3 regions of the Streptomyces sp. NPDC104367 genome follow, and region 1 is predicted to be linked to each of the others. Evidence: riboswitches for the same ligand, from Rfam matches in the RefSeq annotation. Region 1 holds a riboswitch; each other region holds the start of a gene.
The links. Region 1 has a riboswitch for S-adenosylmethionine ahead of ACZ619_RS13725 (ABC transporter substrate-binding protein). Riboswitches for the same ligand answer to the same signal wherever they lie in the genome.
Positions count from the first base shown of each region.

Region 2: it holds a riboswitch for S-adenosylmethionine, as region 1 does, so the genes downstream of both, ACZ619_RS00890 (amino acid ABC transporter permease) here and ACZ619_RS13725 (ABC transporter substrate-binding protein) in region 1, are expected to answer to the same signal.
Region 3: it holds a riboswitch for S-adenosylmethionine, as region 1 does, so the genes downstream of both, thrC (threonine synthase) here and ACZ619_RS13725 (ABC transporter substrate-binding protein) in region 1, are expected to answer to the same signal.

Region 1 covers NZ_JBVJND010000007.1:343,726-349,344, reverse strand. The annotation lists gene ACZ619_RS13730 (isopenicillin N synthase family dioxygenase) at 1-665, opposite strand, end outside; SAM riboswitch class IV at 1,064-1,173, shown strand; gene ACZ619_RS13725 (ABC transporter substrate-binding protein) at 1,433-3,082, shown strand; gene ACZ619_RS13720 (ABC transporter permease) at 3,079-4,161, shown strand; gene ACZ619_RS13715 (ABC transporter permease) at 4,164-5,114, shown strand; gene ACZ619_RS13710 (dipeptide ABC transporter ATP-binding protein) at 5,107-5,619, shown strand, end outside.
Region 2 covers NZ_JBVJND010000001.1:200,724-206,342, forward strand. The annotation lists gene ACZ619_RS00865 (LLM class flavin-dependent oxidoreductase) at 1-16, opposite strand, end outside; gene ACZ619_RS00870 (putative leader peptide) at 80-175, opposite strand; gene ACZ619_RS00875 (GNAT family N-acetyltransferase) at 219-965, opposite strand; gene ACZ619_RS00880 (transporter substrate-binding domain-containing protein) at 1,013-2,035, opposite strand; gene ACZ619_RS00885 (amino acid ABC transporter ATP-binding protein) at 2,100-2,888, opposite strand; gene ACZ619_RS00890 (amino acid ABC transporter permease) at 2,885-3,868, opposite strand; SAM riboswitch class IV at 4,257-4,367, opposite strand; gene ACZ619_RS00895 (glutathione S-transferase C-terminal domain-containing protein) at 4,387-5,307, opposite strand; gene ACZ619_RS00900 (putative leader peptide) at 5,376-5,504, opposite strand.
Region 3 covers NZ_JBVJND010000051.1:33,517-39,135, reverse strand. The annotation lists gene ACZ619_RS42905 (alpha,alpha-trehalose-phosphate synthase (UDP-forming)) at 1-420, opposite strand, end outside; gene ACZ619_RS42900 (glucosyl-3-phosphoglycerate synthase) at 504-1,448, opposite strand; SAM riboswitch class I at 1,606-1,748, shown strand; gene thrC (threonine synthase) at 1,767-3,050, shown strand; gene ACZ619_RS42890 (MoaD/ThiS family protein) at 3,097-3,372, shown strand; gene ACZ619_RS42885 (cold-shock protein) at 3,886-4,092, shown strand; gene groL (chaperonin GroEL) at 4,406-5,619, shown strand, end outside.

The DNA.
Region 1 (5,619 bases):
TCGCGCTGCACCTGGAGTCCGCCGACGTCGTCCTGCTGGAGCAGGGCGAGGTAGCCGTAGTCCTTGTGCGCGCCCACCCCCTGGTCGGCGTCCTCCGCGGTGCGCGGCGGGTAGTGCACGATCTTCACATGGACGGCGGCCTCGTCGTCGAACCACTGGTCGAAGTAGCCCTCGTCCTGGCCCAGCGCGGCCGCGAGGGCGCGCAGCACCTCGCGGCTGACCCGCAGCGCCTCCGCCTGCCAGCGCAGCACGGTGTCCCTCAGCTCCGGCAGCGCGGACGGCCACTGGTTGGGGCCGATCAGCCGCAGGTAGTCGGGGTCGTCCGGGCCGGTCGGCACCGCCGCGCGCTCCGGGCCCATGTCGATCTGCTCCCGCCAGTCGGCGCCGCCCGCCGTGTACTCGGTTCCGGTGCGGGTGTAGCCGCGGAACTGGGGCGAGTTGAGGTTCTGGATCTCCAGCCGCCGCTCCTCGGGCAGCGCGAAGAAGGCGCGTGCCACGGTCAGCGCCTCGTCCCGCAGGGCGGCGGGAATCCCGTGTCCGGTGACGTAGAAGAAGCCCACCTCGTGGGCTGCGGACCGGAGTTCGGCGAGGAAGGCGGCACGGTCGGCGTCCGGGGCGCGGAAGCGGGAGATGTCGATGACGGGCAGGGCTGCGGGTGGGGCCATGGGGTTCCTTCGCGGCGGCGGCGAACGGCTGCCTTCCGCGACCCGCGCTGAACGGCGGGCTGTTCGAGGGCAGTCGGGGAGAACGGTCAGGAAGAGGGAGACGAGGTCGCGAGCCGTCGGACGGCGGTCAGCAACAGACCTGGTCGAACTGGTCGGCGCGGCGGCCCGCCCAGAACGGGTCGAGCAGCACGGTGTGCGCCGGGCCGGTGGTCTCCATGGGCGGATGAAAGCACACCCGGGATCGATGCGTCCACCGTCCGCCCCGGTGGGCGGGCCGGGGCCGTCCCGTCGGCGCGCCGTGTGCCCCAGAAGAGGTCGGCCGCCTCGTGGTTCACCCCTGTCACCGGGTTCCGGGCGTGTCTTGACGTCGGAAGATCGGGCGATCTACGGTGAGCGTGAGCTACGAGTTCCGGTGATCAAGCCCTGGCTGGCCGGACGGCAACCCTCGACGCAGTGGGGTGCCCCAGGTGACGGCTCGGCGGATCTTCTCTTTCTGCAAGTGCGTTCGTAGCGGCCCGGGACGGGCCAGAACCCGGGAGGACGGCATGGCGACGGCCTTCATGCCGTGTTCCCGGCGCCATGTCGACCTGCTGCTGGTGTCCAGCTGTCTCTGTACGGGCTGATCCCGCCCTGCGCGGACCGGCGCCACCACCGCCCGTCCGGCTGAGTTCCCCTCCCCCTCTTTCACACGCGATCCCGCACGCCATGGCGCTTCCCCCGTGCCACGGCTGCCTCACGCGCCCCTGACGCGGAAGCGGAGACACCTGATGGCACTGCACAACGGCCCCACCCCCGGCAGACCCCTGCGGTCCGGCCTCGGCGCGACCGCCCTCGGCACGGCGTTCCTGGTGGCGCTCACCGGCTGCACCAGCAGCAAGGACGGCGCCGCCGCGGCGTCCGGCACGTCGATCACCGTGGGTACGACCGACCAGGTCGCCGGCCTCGACCCGGCCGGGGCGTGGGACGCGGGCTCCGGCACCGTCGAGAGCGAGGTCTACGCGACCCTGCTCGCGCAGAAGAACGGCTCCGCGGACGTCTCCCCCGACCTGGCGACCGGTATCGAGCTGACCGGGCCCAAGGAGTACACGGTCACCCTGGCCAAGGGGCTGAAGTTCGCCAACGGCCACGAACTGACCTCCTCTGACGTCAAGTTCAGCTTCGACCGGAACCTGGAGATCGCCGACGAGAACGGCCCGTCGTCCCTGCTGTACAACCTGGCCTCGGTCGCCGCCCCGGACCCGACCACGGTCGTCTTCACCCTCGAGTCGGCCAACGACACGCTGTTCCCGCAGGTGCTGTCCACGGCGGCCGGCTACGTCGTGGACGAGCAGGTGTTCCCCGCCGACAAGATCCTCGACGACCGGGCGATCGTCACGGCCAAGCCGTGGAACGGCCCCTACGGCATCCGGAGTTACGACAAGAACTCGCTGGTGTCCTTCGCCGCGAACGCGCGGTACGAGGGGCGGCTGGGCACCCCGAGGACCAAGAACGTGCAGCTGAAGTACTACACCGACGCCAGCAATCTGAAGCTCGACGTCGAGCAGGGCACGATCGACGCGGTCTACCGCACGCTCACCACCGCCGACCTGGACGACCTCGCCGAGCAGAAGGACATCAAGGTCCACACCGGGTCCGGCAACGGAATCCGCTACATCGTCTTCGACTTCGACACCCAGCCCTACGGGACCAGGACGAAGAACGCCGACAAGAAGAAGGCCCTCGCCGTCCGGCAGGCCGTCGCGGACTCCGTCGACCGGTCCCAGCTCGCCCAGCAGGTGTACAAGAACACCTACCAGCCGCTGTACAGCTCCGTCCCGGACGGCCTGACCGGCGCCGGCCCCTCCTTCAAGTCGCTCTACGGCGACAAGAAGGGCGGGCCCGACACGGCCGCCGCCGCGGCCCGGCTGAAGGCGGCGAAGGTGAGCACCCCGGTCACCCTCAACCTCCAGTACAACAGCGACCACTACGGCTCGTCCTCGGCCGACGAGTACGCGCTGCTCAAGACCCAGCTGGAGGCCACCGGGCTGTTCAAGGTGAACCTGCAGTCCACCGAGTGGACCCAGTACGGCAAGGACCGGATCAAGCACCTCTACCCGCTGTACCAGCTGGGCTGGTACGCCGACTACCTCGACGCGGACAACTACCTCTCCCCCTTCTACTCGGCCAACAGCTGGGTCGCCAACGGCTACGACGACCCGGCCGTACGCGCGCTGATCAAGAAGGAGGAGACCGAGACGGACGCCGCGAAGCGGGCCGAGCTGCTGAAGCGGGCGCAGGACAGGGCCGCCACGCAGGTGCCGCTGCTGCCGCTGCTGCAGGGCTCCACCGCCATCGTCACCCGCGCCGACATCAGCGGCGTGCCGGACGAGCTGGACGCGACGTACCAGTTCCGCTGGGCGGGGCTCGCGAAGAAGTGAGCGCCTCGACACCGGCGGCCCCCGGCGCCGTCGCTACCGCGGCCGACGGCGCCGCCGGGTACGGGCTCGCCCGCTACCTGGTGGTGCGCTTCCTCCTGATCATCCCCACGGTGCTGATCCTGGTCAGCCTGGTCTTCTTCCTGATGCGGCTGACCGGCGACCCGATCACCGCCGCCTTCGGCGACCGCCTCACCCCCGACCAGCTCCAGGCCAAGCTCCACCAGGCGGGCTACGACCGGCCGTTGGCGACGCAGTACCTGGACTACCTGCGCTCGCTGGCGACCGGTGACTTCGGGCGCACGGTCACCGACAACCAGCCGGTGACCCGGGTGCTCGGCACCTACGGCGCCGCGACCGTCGAACTCGCCTGCTACGCCCTGCTGGTGGCCCTCGCCGTCGGCGTCCCGCTGGGCATGGTGGCGGCCGCCCACCGCGACCGGGCGCCGGACGCGGCGCTGCGCCTGTTCGCGATCCTGACCTACGCCACCCCGGTCTTCTTCGTCGGTCTGCTGCTGAAGCTGGTCTTCGCGATCCGGCTGGGCTGGCTGCCCTCGTCGGGCCGGGCCAGCACCGGCGTGCAGCTGTTCCTCCAGGACCGGACCAGCACGACCGGCGTGTACCTGATCGACGCGTTGCGCAGCGGCGACGGTACCGCTGTGGCGGACGTCCTGCGGCACGCGGTGCTCCCCGCGCTGTCCCTGGGCCTGCTGGTGGCCGGCGTCCTGCTCCGGCTGGTCCGCACCAACCTGATCGGCACCCTGTCCGCCGACTACGTCGAGGCCGCCCGCTCCCGGGGCGTGGCACCGCTGCGCCTGGTCACGCACCACGCGACCCGGCCCGCGCTGATCCCCGTCGTCACCGTGCTGGGTCTGCAGGTCGCCGGGCTGCTCGGCGGGGCCGTCCTGACCGAGACCACCTTCGAGTGGAAGGGCCTCGGCTACGAACTCGCCCACTATCTGACGGCCCGTGACTTCCCGGCGGTGCAGGGCATCGTGGCGCTGTTCGCCGTCGTGGTGGCGGTGACGAACTTCGTCGTCGACGTCGTGGCCGCGCTGATCGACCCCCGAGTGAGGTACTGACCATGGCCGTGGTTCTCCTACGACGGCTGCCGACCCGGCTGCGGACGGGCGCGGGAGTGCAGCGGGCCATGCTGCTCACCGGTCTGCTCCTGACGGGCCTGTTCGTTCTCACGGCGCTGCTGGGACCGCTGGCCGCCCCGCACGGATACGCGCAACTGCGTGACGTGAGCGGCCTGTTCGGCTCGCAGCAGCCACCGAGCGGCGCGCACCCGCTGGGCACGACCGTCTCGGGCTACGACGTCCTGTCCCGGACGGTGTGGGGCGCCCGGACGGCGCTGCTGATCATCCTCGCGGCGTTGCTGCTGTCGGTGGTGCCGGGCACCCTGCTCGGGCTGGTCTCCGGCTATCTCGGCGGCAGGACGGACCGGTTGCTGGTGGGGCTGGCGGACGCGCTGTACGCGTTTCCGCCGCTGCTGCTCGCCATCGTCATGTCGATCGTGATCAGCGGTGGCCGTTCCAGCCTCGTGGGCGGTCTCGGCGCGGCCGCCTGCTCGGTCGCCGTGTCCTTCGTGCCGCAGTACTTCCGGGTCGTGCGGGCCGAGGTGATCCGGGTGAAGGCCGAGCCGTTCGTCGACGCGGCCCGCGTGATCGGCACCGGGCCGTGGCGGATCATGACCCGGCACGTGCTCCGCAACTCGGTGCGCACGCTCCCGCTGATCTTCACGATCAACGCGTCGGAGGCCATCCTGACCCTCGCCGGCCTCGGCTTCCTGGGCTTCGGCATCGAACCCAACTCCGCGGCCGAGTGGGGCTACGACCTCAACCGCGCGGTCGCCGACGTCACTTCGGGCATCTGGTGGACCGCGATCCCGCCGGGCCTGGGCATCGTGCTCACGGTGCTGGGGACCACGCTGCTCGGCGAGAGCCTCACCGATCTGGCCGACCCGCGGCTGCGGCGGCGTGCGGCCGTCCCCGCCCTGCCCACCACGGACGGAGCCGGGAGCCATGACTGACCTGCTGCGCATCGAGGACCTGCACGTAGGGTTCGCCACCGACACCGGCCCGGTGACCGCCGTCGACGGGATCAGCCTGTCCGTCGCGCCGGGTGAGGTGCTGGCCCTGGTCGGCGAGAGCGGCAGCGGCAAGACCGTCACCGCGCGGTCGGTGCTGGGTCTGCTGCCCGCCACCGCGAGCGTCCGCGGCCGCGTGCTGCTCGGCGACGGCACCTCCGCGCCCGACGAGGACGTGCTCACGGCGTCGGCGGCCCGGCTGCGCGCGCTGCGCGGAACGCACGCGGCGATGGTGTTCCAGGAGCCCGCCACCGCGCTGAACCCGGTCTTCACCATCGGCTGGCAGCTCGCCGAGGGCCTGCGGGCGCACGGTCACGGCGGCGGCAGGGCCGCACGGCGGGCGATCGCCGTGGAATGGCTCGACAAGGTCGGCATCCCCGACCCCGCCACCCGCGTCGACCACTATCCGCACCAGCTGTCCGGCGGTCAGAAGCAGCGGGCGGTCATC
Region 2 (5,619 bases), on a different contig from region 1:
GGGGAGTTGAGGACACAGTGGTGCCTTCCTGAGGTCCGTGCGAGGGCGCGCCGGCGAAGGGGCGCGGCGGAGGAAGCAGTCAGGAACAACAGAGCGCGCCGGCCACGCGCTGGAGGTCGATGTGCGGCCGGGAGTGCAGGACGGTACGGCGGGCGGGGCTGAGGACAGGTGTCACGTCCCGTACCTCCCGGCCTGCTCCGCGTGCATCTCGTCGTGACTCACAACAGCCCGGCCCGGCCGGTTGTTCCCGGGCTGCGGACCAGCAGGATCGGGGAGAGCTTCCGTCGGGTGAAGCCGATCGACTCGTACAGCCGGATGGCCCTCGTGTTGTCCCGGGCGGCGTGCAGGAACGGGGTGTCCCCGCGCTCGCGGATACCGGCGGCGACGGCGCGGACCAGGCGGGTGGCGAGGCCGCGGCCGCGGTGGTCCGGGTCGGTGCAGACGGCGCTGATCTCCGTCCAGCCGGGCGGTCGCAGCCTCTCCCCGGCCATGGCGACCAGCCGCCCCCGGTGCCGGATGCCCAGGTAGTCGCCCATCTCGACGGTCCGGGTGCGGAACGGGCCGGGTGCGGTGCGGGCGACGAGGTCGAGGATCTCGGGTACGTCGTCCGGTCCGAGCCGTACCGCCTCGGGGTCGGGTTCGGCCCGCAGGCCCGTGTCCACGAACTGGACGCCCGTCCCGCCGCCGGCCACCTCCCAACCGGGCGGCGCCTGTTCGACGGGCTTGATCCGTACGGTCGCCCCGGGTCCGACGAGCGTGTGCAGGTCGGCCCAGGCGCCGGGGTCTCGGGGGTCGGCGAGCGCCGCGTAGGCGTAGACGTCGTCGGGGTAGCGGGCGGCCCGGCCGAACCGCTCGGCGAGGTGGGCGTGCGGGCCGGTGAGGGCGGACCAGACGGCGTTGTCGAGGGGTGCGGTGTCGGGGGTGAGGGGGGCTCCGCCTCCGCGGATGTCGGTCTGGACGGTCACGGAGGCGCAGTCCTTTCTGGGCCGGCGGACGTGTTCTCGACGGGGAGTCAGGAGTTGTCGAGGGGCAGGCCGGGCGGGTTGACCTCGGACTTGGTGACGGCCTCGTCGGAGAGGTTGTAGGCCTTGAGCCACTTCGCGTACTGCCCGTGCTCGATCAGGTAGTTGATGGCGTCCGCGAGCGGCTTGGCGAGGCCGCTGTCCTTCTTGGCGGTGGCCGCGATCAGGCCCTGGAGGCCGGCGCCGGCGCCGGAGTAGGTGCCCGCGGTGCGGGTGGCGTTGGGCTTCCCCGCGGTCTGCCGGTTGTGGTACGCGAAGCCGGGGTTGGGCCCGAAGGAGGCGTCGATCTTGCCGCTGTCCAGCGCCAGGAAGGTGCTGGTGCTGTCCTGGAAGTACTTGACGGTGAGCTTCTTGCCCTCCTTGGCGAGCTTCGACTGCCACTCCAGGAGGATCTTCTCCTGGTTGGTGCCGGACCCGACGGCGACCGTCTTGCCGGCGAGGTTCTCGTAGTCGCCGTCGAAGTTCCAGGTGCTCTTCTTCGGCACGAGGAAGGCCAGGTTGTCCTCGCGGTAGGAGGCGAACTCGTACTTCTTCTTGCGCTCCTCGGTGATGGTGACGTTGGAGAAGGCGGCGTCGACCTTGCCGCTGTCGATGCCGACGAACATGTTCTCCCAGGTGAAGTTCTTGACCTCGGGTTCGAGCCCGAGGACCGCGGCGACCAGACGGGCGAGGTCGGGCTCGGTGCCGGTGAGGGTCTTCTGGTCGCTGCCCACGTAGGCCAGCGGCGGGAGCCCGGCGGGCAGGGCGCCCTCGCCGATGACGAGCTTGCCGCTCTTCCTCACGGAAGCCGGCAGCTCGGCGCTGATGGACTTGACCTCGGAGACCTTGATGGCCGTCCGGGTGGCGGCACCGTTGGAGACCTGTCCGACGACGACCTCGCCGGTCTTGGCGTCGGCGGTGGTGGCCGCGTCGCTGTCGCCCCCGCAGGCGGCGAGCCCGGTGGCGAGGGAGGCGACGGCGGTGGCCGCGGTGATGCCTCTGATCAGGCTGCGTCGGGTGATGTGGGTAGACATGGCCGTTCCTTGTCGCTGCGGGTGATGAGGGCGGTGGCGTGGGGGAGGTCTGGGGTACGGCGGGTCAGAGGACCTTGCTGAGGAAGTCCCTGGTCCGCTCGTGCTGCGGCTTGTCGAGGACCTCGGAGGGCGGACCCTGTTCGACGATCTTCCCGCCGTCGATGAAGACGACCCGGTCGGCGATCTCGCGGGCGAAGCCGATCTCGTGGGTGACGATGACGAGCGTGGTGCCGCTGGTGGCCAGGTCCTTGATGACGGAGAGGACCTCCCCGACGAGTTCGGGGTCCAGCGCGGAGGTCGGCTCGTCGAAGAGGATGACGCCGGGGCGCAGGGCGAGGGCGCGGGCGATGGCGACGCGCTGCTGCTGCCCGCCGGACAGCTGCCGCGGGTAGGCTCCGACGCGTTCACCGAGGCCGACGCGTTCGAGGAGGTCCTTGGCCAGCTGCTGGGCCTCGGGCTTGGTGAGCTTTCCGGTGGCGACCGGGGCGGCGGCCACGTTGTCGAGGACCGTCAGGTGCGGGAAGAGGTTGAAGTTCTGGAAGACGAAGCCGATCCGGCCGCGCTGGGCCAGGATGGCGCGCTCGCTCAGCTCCTTCAGCCGCTCGCCCTGCCGCTTCACGCCGATCGGTTCGTCGTTGACGCTGACGTAGCCGATCTCCGGCTTCTCCAGGTGGTTGATGACCCTGAGAAGGGTGGACTTGCCGGAACCGGAGGGGCCGAGGATGACGGTGACCTCGCCGGGACGGACCGTCAGGTCGACGCCGTCGAGGACGCGGTGGGCGCCGTACCACTTGTGGACGTCGTGGATCTCCAGGCCGGCGGGGGCCGTGTCCAGGGTGTCGGTGGTGCTCATACGGCGGCCTCCCGGCGGATGCGTGCGCGCAGGTCGGCGAGGCCGCCCCGCAGTTTCTGCAAGGGGGTCGGCGGCAGGGCGCGGGTGGCGCCCCGGGCGTAGTACCGCTCGACGTAGAACTGGATCACGGAGACGACGCTGGTGAGGATCAGGTACCAGACCGTCACCACCAGGAGCAGCGGCACGATGTCGCCGGGGTAGGTCGAGCCCATGCTCTGCGCGGAACCGAAGAGGTCGAGCAGCGAGACGTAGAAGACCAGCGAGGTGCTCTTGATCAGGCCGATGAGCTGGTTGACGTAGTTCGGGGTGATGGAGCGCAGCGCCTGCGGGAAGACGATCCTGCGGAACTGGTAGCCCTTGGGCAGGCCGAGGGCGGCCGCCGCCTCGTGCTGGCCCTGGTCCACGGAGAGGATGCCGCCGCGGACCACCTCGGCGGCGTAGGCCGCCTCGTTGAGGCTGAGGCCGACGACCGCGATGGCCATGTCGGTGGCGAGCTTGGACTCGTCGAAGGAGAAGAAGGCCGGTCCGAAGGGGACGCCGATGCTCAACGTCCTGTACAGGGCACTGAAGTTGTAGAGGAAGAGCAGTACCACGATGAGCGGGACGGAGCGCAGCGCCCAGACGTAGGTCCAGCTGACCGCGCGCAGCACCGGGCTCCTGGACAGCCGGGCCAGGGCCAGCAGGATGCCGCCGAGCAGTCCCAGGACCGCGCTGTAGGCGGTGACTTCGAGGGTGATGACCAGTCCGTCGAGGATGGCCGGGCGCAGGAACCAGTACGCCCAGCGGTCCCACTGGTAGAACGGGTTGGTCACCAGTCCGTGCGCGAACTGGGCGACCAGGACCAGGACGACGGCGGTGGCGATCCACCGCCCCGGCCTGCGCAGCGGCTGAACTCGCTGTGCGGTCAGCAACTTTGACGGTTCATCAGCCGTGCTCGGCGCCTCGGGGGCGGCGATGGTGGCGCCTGGGGGTTCACTCATGACGGACTCCGGCGATGTCGGAAACCCGCCTCCCACGGGCGGACGGCCGCGGCCGGGCCGTGTTCGGGCACGGCGCGGCACGGGGCGCGGGGACGCGCGGGACGCGGGGACTGGGCGGACGAGGTCACACCGGGCGGGCGGTGTGCGGCGGGGAGAGGTGCTGCTGGGTGCGGGCCGGGAGGCCGGAAGGACCGGTCAGACCCGACAGCGGGCACAGCCCGGTGCGGTACACGCGCTACACAGTGCGCTGTTGACGCGGAGCAGGTCGACGGCGCGGTCGACGACGAGCGGGCTCGCATACGGCTGTACGCAGCCCTGGGAGCGGCGCTGGGCCGTCCTGGGAGCTGCGTACATGTCCGTCACCCGTCACTGTTGTTCAGGCCCGTGGGCCTCGCGCTTACCGAAACGTCATCCGGTCGGGTCGTCACCTGGGGCACCCCACCGCGATCGGAGGGTTGCCGGTCAGCAAGCCAGGGCTTGAACGCTGACGCTCTTGACCGTTCTTGTCCGCAAGTAACTCAGTTGCCCGAAGGAATGTCAACGCCTGTCCAGTTGGCGGAACGGTTCTGACCGCTCTCACCTGCGGGACCGTCGGCGGCGTGTCCCACCCAGTCCAGGATCTGGACGGCGGCGCCGGCTGCCTCCAGCCCCTGGCAACGGGCGTGGTGGCGGCGGGCGATGCCGTCGAGGTCGAGATGGGCGCCGAAGGCCGGGTGCGCGGCCAGCCGCCGGGCGTAGGCCCACAGCACCGGGTGGTCGGCGATGCGGTGCACGGCCGAGGCGTCCAGGTGGTTGCGGTGCACGGTGTCCAGCTGCACCAGGGTGACCCACAACTCCACGTCCGCAGCCGTCAGTCGACCGCCGACCAGGAACTCCACATCGGCCAGCCGGCGCTCCAGGACGGCCAGGGTGGCGAGCAGCGTCTCCAGCGCCTCCGGGTCGCCGCCCTCGCTGCCGGCGCGCTGCGCGGCCCGCTCGATGCCCTCGGCGCAGAGCTGTTCGACGGCCTCGATCTCGGACTCGGTGCCGCACGGGTAGAGCCGGGTGACCCCGTCGCCGAAGTAGCGGTCGAGGTCGCGCAGGATGTCCGGGCCGTGGGTGCTGACGATGCGTCCGGACCAGGCGTCGCTGAACACCGGGGCCAGGGCCGGTCCCGTGTAGTGGTGGGCGCTCGCCTCGTACAGCGGACGCAGGGCCGAGTGGCTGCCGTCGGGGCGGTCCGGGACGGCGGGCAGGAAGGTGACCGGACAACAGTCGTCGAGGGCCAGCAGGCTGTGGCCGACGGCGATGCGCAGGCCGGCGGGGCAGGCGGTGGACAGGTGGAGGCGGTAGCGGCGCGGCACGGCGTAGTGGCCGCTGCGCGCGTCCCGGCCGATGCGGCCCCGGAAGCCGGGGGTGGTCCGGACGGACGGGAGGGCGGCGAGCGGAGTGATGGACATGTGTCTCCCCGGGTGCGGGCGCGCGGACGTACGCGCGGCGGAAGCGTTCGTCGGTGGGCGGCGGGAGGTCAACGTCTGCGGCCGATGGCGCTGCACACGCGCTGCAGGTCGATGTGCAGACGGGAGGTGAGCAGCAGGGCGGGGTACGGCGTACGGCTCTCCCGGCACTGACTGCCGACCGTCCGCAGGCGACCCATCTTTCCCTACCTTTTCACTAGGATTCCCATCCGGAGTGTCGATCGCCCACCGCCCCACGTCAAGAGGGCGTCCATCCCTGGGACACCGGCCCTCCGACTTGCCGCCGCGCGGACG
Region 3 (5,619 bases), on a different contig from region 1:
CTCGTACGCCGCCCACTGCCGCCGGAACTCCGCGTCGAAGACCGGCTCCAGCGGGGTCTGGTACAGCATGTGGTGCACGAACCACAGGACCGAGTTGGCGATGCCGTTGTACGCGTCGGAGAACACGTCCGCTTCGATGTCGAGCATCCGGACCCGCTGCCCGCCGGTGTCCGCCTCCGGCAGCAGACCGCCCCCGGCCCGGCGCACCGCCTCGCGGTCGCCGTCGCCGAGGGCCGCGCACACCCACACCGCGTTCGCGTCGGGGCCGATCGCCGACAGCCCGGAGACCAGCCCGCCGCCGCCCCGCCTGGCGTGCAGCGCGCCGGCCGGGTCGTCGTGGCGCAGCTCGTACGAGACCGGGCCGCGGTTGGACGCGACCAGCACATCGGCACCGTCGGAGGAAGCGATGGGGGAAGCCATACGCGTCAACCTAGCCCGGCCCGGAAACGCTCAAACGTACTGCTACGCCCGATGAGCGGCCGTATACGGACCGCACGTCGAAGTCACGCCACCCGGCGCTCGGCGTACTCCGCGATCTCCACCATGGGCGGGCGCTCCTCCGTGTCGACGGAGTAGGTGCGCGGCTCGAAGCCGTCCTCGCCCCGCTCGAACTGGGTCAGGGACGGGCGGATCAGATGGCCGCGGGCCAGCCGCAGCTGGGCCGTGCGGTAGATCGCCGCGGACATCCGGCCGAGGGCCTGGCCGTCCTGGTGGCGGTGCTTGCGGACGCCGACGTCGACCTGGGCCAGGGCGTCCAGGCCGGCCAGGTGCAGGGCGTCGACCAGCATGCCCAGCTCCACGCCGTAGCCGACCGGGAAGGGCAGCTGCTCCAGCAGCGAGCGGCGGGCCGCGTACTCGCCGCCCAGCGGCTGCACGAATCCGGCCAGCTGCGGCCAGTGCATGTTCAGCAGCGGGCGGGCCATCAGCTCGGTGACCCGGCCGCCCTGCCCGGCCGCACCGGCCAGCGGGCGGTCGTACATAGCCTTGACCAGGTCCACGTCCGGGTCGGTCAGCAGCGGGCCGACGATCCCGGCGACGAAGTCGGAGGAGAACTCCTTCAGGTCGGCGTCGACGAAGCAGACGATGTCCCCGGTGGTGACCAGCAGCGAGCGCCACAGGACCTCGCCCTTGCCGGGGACGGCGGGGATGCGCGGGAGGATCTCGTCGCGGTGGACGACCCGCGCGCCCGCCGCGGCGGCCACCGCCGCCGTGCGGTCGGTGGAACCCGAGTCGACGACCACGATCTCGTCGACGAGCGGTGCCTGCCGCACGAGGTCGTGACGGATGATCGCGACGATGTCGCCGACCGTCTCCTCCTCGTTGAGCGCGGGCAGCACGACGGAGACGGTCTGACCCGTGCGCTGCTTCGCGGCGAGTATCCGGTGCAGCGGACGGTCGTTCACGGCCCAGGAGCGGGTGGCCAGCCAGCGCTCGACTTCTTCCAGCACAGTCAGCGGCTCCTCACTGTCACGATCACACTGCGAGGTGTGATCCATCTCGCGGTACGGACGACTATCTCAACTGTCCTGGCCTTCGGTTACAGTCTTGAACAACGCCGATGACCATCGCATGTCGGAGGGTCACCCGGCGCCCACAACCACATACAGCTCATCCAGAGGGGCAGAGGGAAACGGCCCGATGAAGCCCCGGCAACCCTCCAGTCGGTACTCGTGTTCACAGCGAGGCTCCCGGCTTGGGAAGGTGCCAAATCCGTCTCACGGCGAGATGCGTCGTGAGGAAGATGAGGAGAAAGGGCCTCGCCTCACATGGCTGCGCAGACTGTTGCACCCGATTCCCCGAAGACCGTAGACCTGGGCCCCGCCACGGCGCTTTCCTGCCGGGAGTGCGGTCACCGCGTCCCGCTCGGCCCGCACTTCGCCTGCGAGGAGTGTTTCGGCCCGCTGGAGATCGCGTACGACTTCTCGGACTACGACACCGAGCAGCTCCGCGAGCGGATCGAAGCGGGCCCCTCGAACATCTGGCGCTACGCGCCGCTGCTGCCCGTCCCCGCCGACGTGGCCACCAAGCCGAACATCAACCCGGGCTGGACCAAGCTCGTCAAGGCCGACAACCTGGCCAAGGAGCTGGGGGTGACCGGCGGCCTGTACGTGAAGGACGACTCCGGCAACCCGACGCACTCCTTCAAGGACCGTGTCGTCGCCCAGGCCGTCGAGGCCGCGCGCGCCTTCGGCTACACCACGCTCTCCTGCTCCTCCACCGGCAACCTGGCCGGCGCGGTCGGCGCCGCCGCCGCCCGGGCCGGCTTCCGCTCCTGCGTGTTCATCCCGCACGACCTGGAGCAGGGCAAGGTCGTCATGGCCGCGATCTACGGCGGCGAGCTCGTCGGCATCGAGGGCAACTACGACGACGTGAACCGTTTCTGCTCCGAGCTGATCGGCGACTCGGCCGGCGAGGGCTGGGGCTTCGTCAACGTGAACCTGCGGCCGTACTACGCCGAGGGCTCCAAGACGCTGGCGTACGAGATCTGCGAGCAGCTCGGCTGGCAGCTCCCCGACCAGCTGGTCATCCCGATCGCGTCCGGCTCGCAGCTCACCAAGGTCGACAAGGGCCTCCAGGAGCTGATCAAGCTCGGGCTCGTCGAGGACAAGCCGTACAAGATCTTCGGCGCCCAGGCGGAGGGCTGCTCGCCCGTCTCCACCGCGTACAAGGCGGGCCACGACGTGGTCCGGCCGCAGAAGCCGAACACCATCGCCAAGTCGCTGGCGATCGGCAACCCGGCCGACGGCCCCTACGTTCTCGACATCGCGCGCCGCACCGGCGGTGCGGTGGAGGACGTGAACGACGAGCAGGTCGTGGAGGCGATCGAACTGCTCGCGCGGACCGAGGGAATCTTCGCGGAAACCGCCGGCGGAGTGACGGTTGGAGTCACCAAAAAGCTCATTGAGAATGGGCTCATCGATCCGACGAAGTCGCTTGTCGTACTCAACACGGGCGATGGACTGAAGACGCTGGACGCAGTCGCGGGTACCGGACTCACGGCGACTATTCGACCGAGTCTCGAGTCGTTCCGTGAGGCCGGGCTGGCCTAGCCGGCAGTAATAAGCAGGCAGCCGCTCTAATCCGGAGGTTTATAACGTGAGCGTCACCGTTCGCATCCCCACCATCCTGCGCACCTACACCGGTGGTCAGGCCGAAGTCAGCGCCGAAGGCGGAAACCTCGGCGAGGTCATCGCCGACCTGGAGAAGAACCACACGGGAATCGCCGCCCGCGTTCTCGACGACCAGGGCAAGCTGCGCCGGTTCGTCAACGTTTACGTCAATGACGACGACGTGCGATTCGAGCAGGGTCTGGAGACCGCCACCCCGGCCGGGGCCGGCGTCTCCATCATCCCGGCCGTCGCCGGTGGCTGACCCAGCCCTGACGCGGCCCTGACGCCGCCCTGACCGTCCTGACGTGGGGTCGGCGGGGGTTGACGTGATGGCCGAATGACCGAACATTACCTTTGGTAACGGCCATCACCGAGTGTTCATCCGATTGCCCCCTCCGCGAGAGAAGCGGAGGGGGCAATTCTGTGTGGTTGAGCGCGGTACAGTTGGGGAACGCGCTCCCGATCTCCGGGTCGGAGGCCCCGTATTGATACCGCGGGCCCGGCAAGAAGTAGCCAAAGTGTGCGCGTTAAATGCGGCTTTTGTGGCCTTTACGGGGCCCGACTTGCCCTGAATTCCGCCGAATTCTCGCTACATTCCGGACCCCTTCCGTCCAGAATTCTCGTCCGATTGACCTGTTGCAGACGGCAGTTGGGCAGATACATTCGGCCGCGGTCGACGCGTTCCGGCGCACGCCCCCAACCATTGGGGGGTGAGGTCTGACCCGGATCCGCGAAGTGTGGATCTGTGCAAGGGCCAGTAATAGGGGAGTTAGGCATGGCTCAGGGCACCGTCAAGTGGTTCAACGCGGAGAAGGGGTACGGCTTCATCGCGGTCGACGGTGGTGCGGATGTTTTCGTCCACTACAGCGCGATCCAGATGGACGGGTACCGCACCCTGGAGGAAGGTCAGCGAGTCGATTTCGAGATCTCGCAGGGCCAGAAGGGGCCGCAGGCGGACATGGTCCGGCTGGCGACCAGCTGAAGCACGCGCCGACTGACAGCGACGTTCTTCTGTACAACTTCGAAGGGCTCGTGCCTCCCGGGGCACGAGCCCTTCGGCATGCCCGGGAGGGGGCTGACTCCGCGGGCCCGATCCCCGGGAGGCGCTTGCACTCGCCTACCCCGAGTGCTAATCATTGGCGTTAGCACTCTGAAGGTGAGAGTGACAAAGAAGGACCGGGTCGGTGAGGCCCGCAGGCCGGGTGGGGAAGGAACCACGAGGCATGTGAGCCGTCCGTCGCGGGCGCGGGCGCGGTCCGAAGGAATCACCCCCAGTCCTGGAGGGACCACTTCACATGGCCAAGATCATCGCGTTCGACGAGGAGGCGCGGCGCGGCCTCGAGCGCGGCATGAACCAGCTCGCGGACGCCGTCAAGGTGACGCTCGGCCCCAAGGGCCGCAACGTCGTCCTCGAGAAGAAGTGGGGCGCCCCCACGATCACCAACGATGGTGTGTCCATCGCCAAGGAGATCGAGCTCGAGGACCCGTACGAGAAGATCGGCGCCGAGCTGGTCAAGGAAGTCGCCAAGAAGACGGACGACGTCGCCGGTGACGGTACGACCACCGCGACCGTTCTCGCCCAGGCCCTGGTCCGCGAGGGTCTGCGCAACGTGGCCGCCGGCGCCAACCCGATGGCCCTCAAGCGCGGTATCGAGAAGGCCGTCGAGGCCGTCTCCGGTGCCCTGCTCGAGCAGGCCAAGGATGTCGAGACCAAGGAGCAGATCGCTTCGACGGCCTCCATCTCCGCCGCCGACACCCAGATCGGCGAGCTCATCGCCGAGGCCATGGACAAGGTCGGCAAGGAAGGCGTCATCACCGTCGAGGAGTCCCAGACCTTCGGTCTGGAGCTGGAGCTCACCGAGGGTATGCGCTTCGACAAGGGCTACATCTCGGCGTACTTCGCCACCGACATGGAGCGTATGGAGGCGTCCCTCGACGACCCGTACATCCTGATCGCCAACTCGAAGATCGGCTCCGTCAAGGACCTGCTCCCGCTCCTGGAGAAGGTCATGCAGTCGGGCAAGCCGCTGCTGATCATCGCCGAGGACGTCGAGGGCGAGGCCCTGTCGACCCTGGTCGTCAACAAGATCCGCGGCACCTTCAAGTCCGTCGCCGTCAAGGCCCCGGGCTTCGGCGACCGCCGCAAGGCGATGCTGAACGACATCGCCATCCTCACCGGCGGCGAGGTCATCTCCGAGGAGGTCGGTCTCAAGCTGGAGAACACGACCCTCGACCTGCTGGGCAAGGCCCGCAAGGTGGTCATCACCAAGGACGAGACCACCATCGTCGACGGCGCCGGCTCCTCCGAGCAGGTGCAGGGCCGCGTGAACCAGATCCGCGCCGAGATCGAGCAGTCCGACTCGGACTACGACCGCGAGAAGCTCCAGGAGCGCCTGGCCAAGCTCGCCGGTGGCGTCGCCGTCATCAAGGCCGGTGCCGCGACCGAGGTCGAGCTCAAGGAGCGCAAGCACCGCATCGAGGACGCCGTGCGCAACGCCAAGGCGGCCGT